2 regions of the uncultured Succiniclasticum sp. genome follow, and region 2 is predicted to be linked to the other one. Evidence: a T-box and tRNA genes for the amino acid it is inferred to sense, from the RefSeq annotation. Region 2 holds a T-box; the other holds one or more tRNA genes.

Region 1 (2,887 bases), on a different contig from region 2:
ATAATAAGGGCTTTAAGTTCAGTACGTATGCAACCTGGTGGATTCGTCAGGCTATTACACGTGCCATTGCCGATCAGGCCAGGACCATTCGTATTCCGGTGCATATGGTGGAAACCATCAATAAGCTGATCCGCGTGTCCCGTCAGCTGTTACAGGAATTAGGGCGTGAACCGACTCCGCGGGAAATTGCGGAACTGATGGAGACCACGGAAGACCGGGTGAGGGAAATCATGAAAATTGCCCAGGAACCCGTTTCTCTGGAGACACCGATTGGAGAAGAAGAAGATTCCCATCTGGGCGACTTTATCGAAGACCATGATGCTCCGGCTCCGGCAGATGCAGCATCTTTTTCGCTGTTACGTGAAAAATTGAACGAAGTACTCGACACATTAAGCAGTCGTGAAAGAGAAGTACTGGAGCTTCGGTTTGGCCTAAATGACGGACGGCAGCGTACGCTGGAAGAAGTGGGTCAGCATTTTGGCGTTACCCGTGAACGTATCCGTCAGATTGAAGCCAAAGCATTGCGCAGGCTGCGCAGTAAACGCAGCAGCCAGTTACGTGCCTTTGTGGCTGATACAGATGAAGATACCGACAAGAAACCAAGAATGTAAACTGTTTTAAAAAGTAAACACGACACGTTTCAGTTAAAAAACGAACCCGCTTCAGATAGTTTTTCTGAAGCGGGTTTATCTCCAAAAAATCAAGCCTATCCCATAGTGAGATAGGCATTTTTTGTTTTGCCGCAAGGAATTTATGATTCACACTCTTGCGTTCTGTATATAAAATTTTGTACCATCTGAAGAATGGTGGGCCTAGTAGGATTCGAACCTACGACCAAGCGGTTATGAGCCGCCGGCTCTGGACCAGCTGAGCTATAGGCCCGCAGTTTTTCAACAACAATTATTTTACCCGAAGTTCACGTTGGTGTCAAGTTTATCTGTAAATCAAAAATGTAACGAAAAAATGTGAAAAAACACGGAAAAATGTTAAATTGGGCTTGCCAATGCTGATAAACACTGGTATTATAATCTTAGATGCAGATGTAAACAGGCATCTTAATATTTTTTTATAAAAAGGAGATTTTACGATGAACAAAAAAGAACTTATTGTAGCAGCTGCTGCAGCATCTGGATTGTCTCAGAAAGACGTTGAAAAAGCATTGAAAGCCTTTACTGAAGCTGTTGTTGAAGAAGTTGCCCAGAAAGGCAAAGTACAGCTGATTGGTTTTGGTACTTTCGAAGCTCGTGAACGCGCTGCCCGTACCGGAAAGAATCCGCAGACCGGCGCTGCAATCAAGATTGCTGCTGCTACTGTTCCCGCTTTCAAAGCAGGCAAAGCTTTCAAGGAAGCAGTTAATGCTAAACCGGCTAAAAAAGCTAAAAAAGTTAAAAAATAAGTTCTGTTTCCCGAACGGTCTGTCTGTTATACAGGCAGACCGTTTTTATGTAACGTACTGCATAGAAGTTAATGCATATCTGACAGATGGATAGACAAGGATTTTGTTGAATAGTATTTTATTGACGGAGAAAATGATGATTCACATTAGCGAACGGCTGAAAACAGTGGCTTCCATGGTTCCTTTGTGTCAAACGATGGCTGATATCGGTACAGATCATGGGTATGTGCCGGCATATCTGGCGCTGTCAGGGCAGTGTCAGTATGTGATTGCTTCTGACATTGCGGAAGGACCTTGCCGGGCAGCTGCTGAAACCAGAAACAGATACAATCTGTTTGGTCAAATGGAAATCCGTACTGCGCCGGGACTGCAGGGACTGCGCGCCGGGGAAGCGGAAGCAGTCGTAATTGCCGGAATGGGCGGCGCGACGATTGTCAGTATTCTGGAAGAAGATCCGGAAATCGTTGCAACCGTACATACTTTTGTTCTGCAGCCGATGAATGCGGCAAACCTGTTGCGCCGGTGGCTGGTACAGCACGGATATCGTATTGCGGACGAGGCTCTCTGCAAAGAAAATGGTCACATATACGTAATTATCAAAGCAATTCATACGGAGAAAAAACAAAAATTATCTGCGATTGAAGAGGAACTGGGTCCCTGTATAATGGAAAAGAAACCTGCATTATGGCAGGAATTTATACAAGAAAAATCAGAACATTACCGCCGTTTATTGCGGCAGATGGAAGTCAGCTCTGCGGCAATGAACAGTGATAAATATAAAGATATGAAAAACATGCTTGTGAAAGTTGACGCACTGATAAATAAATCGGTATAATATTTGAGGATATTTATTTTCTTCAAGTTTATTTAAAGAAGAGGAACTGCAATGTTTATTTTAGTAAAAGATATTGTTAAGATTATGAGCGAAATGGCGCCGGCACGTCTGGCGGAAGACTGGGATAACGTGGGACTGCAGGTTGGCCGGTATGAAAAAGAAGTGCGGGTGATTTTATGTGCGCTGGATTTTTCCGCAGAAGTGCTGGAACAGGCTGCGCAGCTCCACGCAGATATTATTGTAACACACCATCCGGCTATTTTTCGCGGCATCAAGAAGCTGACCGATCGGGACTGGCGTACCGCATTGCTGCTGGAAGCGGCGCGGAAGGATATTGCGGTCTACAGTGCCCACACGAATCTGGACAGTGTGGCCGGCGGGGTAAATGATGTGCTGGCAACTCTTTTGGAACTGGAAAATGTGAATGGTTTTTCCGGCGACGATACACTGGAAGGCATCGGACGTATCGGTGTTCTGAAACAACCGATGGATATAACTGCTTTTGCTGAAAAAGTAAAAAGTGTTTTGAAACTAAACCATGTGACAGTTGTCCCGGCAGACCGTCCGGTACATAAAGTCGCTGTATGCGGCGGCAGTGGGATGGATTTTCTGGATTGTGCTGCGGAGGCCGGTGCGGATACGTATGTGACAGGCGA
Region 2 (2,887 bases):
TGCAACGCCAGCAATGGGCGTACTGGTGATGGATATTCTTTTTACCCAACAGGAATCCCAGTTCCGCCAGGTATTTCAGGATCGGTACATTGGCGTCAAACACAAACAGGCCTTTAAAGCGCTCGCCGGCTTCCGCCGTCATCTTGCCCTGTTCGTCTACGGGGCAGACAATAGGTACATTGTATTTCAGGCAGGTCAGGTAGTCCACGTCGCCGTGACCGCCGGCCGTATGTACACAGCCGGTACCGGTTTCCAGGTCAACATAGTCTGCCAGACAAATCATGGATTTACGATGATTGTATTCCGGGAACGGATGCTCACATTCCGCAAATTCCATTTCACGGCCCTTTACCGTGCCCAGCACGTTGCCCAGGGTCAGACCGGCTTCCGCCGCTACATTATTGACCAGCTCGCTGGCCATGAACAACACTTCGTCGCCGTTTTCCACAAAGGAATACTCAAAATCAGGATGCAGGGTGACCGCCATGTTGCCGGGAATAGTCCAGGGCGTGGTGGTCCAGATTACAACATAAACCGGCCGGCCGTTCACGCCTTCCGGAGTCTTGCCATTGTCTTTGGTCAGAGGGAATTTGACATAAATGGTCGGCGTCTTCTGGTCTGCATATTCAATTTCTGCTTCCGCCAATGCTGTTTCGCAATGGGGGCACCAGTAAACCGGTTTCAGTCCTTTATAAATGTAACCCTTATTGGCCATGGCGCCAAATACGCGAATCTGTTCCGCTTCAAAAGAATGCTGCAGAGTCAGATAGGGATGATCCCAGTCGCCCAGCACGCCCAGCCGTTTGAATTCTTCCCGCTGGATATCAACAAACTCATGGGCGTAGGCATCACATTTTGCCCGGAGGTCCAGCGCCGTCATGCTGTGACGGTCCACACCCATAGCGTTGAGACAGGCATGTTCAATCGGCATGCCGTGCGTATCCCAGCCGGGAATATACGGAGTATCATAGCCCTTGGCATATTTATATTTAATGATGATATCTTTCAATACTTTATTCAGCGCATGCCCCATGTGGATATGACCGTTGGCATAAGGAGGTCCGTCATGGAGAACCCATTTGGTATGCCCTTCATGCAGTTTCTGTTTCTTTTCATAAATCTTGTTTTCTTCCCAGAATTTTAAAAATTCCGGTTCACGTTTCGGCAGGTTTCCCCGCATTGGAAACTCGGTTTCCGGTAAATTCAGAGTTTTACTGTAATCCACTTTTTTCTCCTCCTGATTTGTTTCTGTGCAAGGAAAAAACTAATTTTCCCGTATAAAAAAACAAGTCTCGTCCAAAAAGGGACGAGACTATACTTAACCCGTGGTACCACCCTCATGACAGAAATCTTCTGCCACTCGTTCAGCGCGATAACGTGCGCCAATCCGTCCATGCTTACTATTTTGTTCAGCCGGCTGCTCCAAAGTGATATTCACACTGCCGAAATACTCGTCCGGGCTTCCACCCTCCCCGGTTCGCTTTACCTTTTCTGCAGGTTACTGTCTTTTTCTTAGCTATTATCAACTATGCTTTTATCCGACGCAATAGAACCGCGCCTGTAATGAAGCTATTTTACTACTTTTGATAAAGCGCGTCAATACCGCCCAGCTTAAATTTATGGATGCCGTATCCTTCCTGTGCCTGTAAATGAGACAGGTCGTTCAGACGGAATATGGCATGTTCCTTCCATTTATTGATACCCAGCACGGACAAACTGGAAGGCAGAATATCCACCGAAAAATTCAGACGGTTCACGTCCTCAATGTCCATCCCCAGCCAGTCGAAGATAATATTCTGTATCGTCCCCTTATGGGAGATGATGATCAGATTTTCCTTATCCCAGTCAGCCGCTTCATGCAGTCCGTCCACAGAACGCCGGAAAAACTCACGCCTTGTCTCTCCTCCGGGATAATTCCGGTGATCCAGTTCCTTTAACGTAGGAGGCGGACAGTAGATGCTCCTCGCTTCACTTTCCTTCAGTCCCGCTGCTTCTCCGTTATTCTTTTCCCGGAGGAACGCAAAGTCCTCTACTTTTTCTATGCCCAGTTTTTCTGCAAAGATAACCGCCGATTCATGGGCCCGTTTCAAATCGCTGCACAGAATCCGAAAGCGCGGCATCTTGCCCGAAAAATCCTTCGCCAGTTTTTCTGCGGCCGCCTCGATCTGCCTGCGCCCTTTATCCGTCAGGTTCGAATCCGTCCAACCGCCGGTAAAATGCTCCGTATGGTGTGTCGCCTCACCGTGTCGTACAAGAATGATCATATCAGGATTCCTTATTCTCCTCTGGTTTCGGATCAACGGTCTGAGATTCCGTTATACCGGTCTCCCCTGCGGATTCCGGATTTGCATCGCTGCTTGGGGACTTTGTTTCCGCTGATTTTTGCAGCTCGCTCAACGCAACACGCAGATCCGCGTTCTTACGCGGAAAACCGTTCCGATTAAAGACTACGGAATTGCGAGGTCTGAAACGTGAAAACAAAGGTCTGGGAGAGTTTTCAGTCACTTTATCGGCAGCATTCAAATTTTCAGGCTCTACGGATTCTTCCTTATTCTTTTCAACACTCTGCTCCTCTACACGATCCGGTTCGGCAGCATCCTTTACCGGTTCTTGCTCCGTTTTTGAAACATTTTCTGTTTTCGCAATATCCTGCGGTGCAACGTCCTGTGGTTCAACATCACGTACAGGTTCCTCACGACTCTCCGTCACCTCAGTGTCAACACCTGCCACATCAGCTTCTGTTTTAGCTGCCACATCAGCTTCTGTTTTAGCTGCCACATCTTCTGCTTTGGCTGCCACATCTTCTGCTTTTGTTTCCAGAACCGGTTCCGCTTTTTTCACAGCCTGCAATTTTGCCTGTACCATTTGATCCACGGCAAAATCAGCG

The links. A T-box is a leader RNA that pairs with one kind of tRNA and senses whether it is charged. The one in region 2 lies ahead of ileS (isoleucine--tRNA ligase), so its partner is inferred to be a tRNA-Ile.
Region 1: it has a tRNA-Ile gene. The T-box ahead of ileS (isoleucine--tRNA ligase) is inferred to sense a tRNA for this amino acid. The anticodon was not compared.

The regions. Positions count from the first base shown of each region.
Region 1 is NZ_CADBFF010000003.1:21,120-24,006, forward strand. Features, by position in the region: partial or broken gene rpoD (RNA polymerase sigma factor RpoD) at 1-611, shown strand, start outside; tRNA gene QZV31_RS02120 (tRNA-Ile) at 805-882, opposite strand; gene QZV31_RS02125 (HU family DNA-binding protein) at 1,088-1,396, shown strand; gene QZV31_RS02130 (class I SAM-dependent methyltransferase) at 1,530-2,231, shown strand; gene QZV31_RS02135 (Nif3-like dinuclear metal center hexameric protein) at 2,283-2,887, shown strand, end outside.
Region 2 is NZ_CADBFF010000005.1:121,198-124,084, reverse strand. Features, by position in the region: gene ileS (isoleucine--tRNA ligase) at 1-1,225, opposite strand, end outside; T-box leader at 1,300-1,523, opposite strand; gene QZV31_RS04285 (histidine phosphatase family protein) at 1,578-2,264, opposite strand; gene QZV31_RS04280 (DivIVA domain-containing protein) at 2,266-2,887, opposite strand, start outside.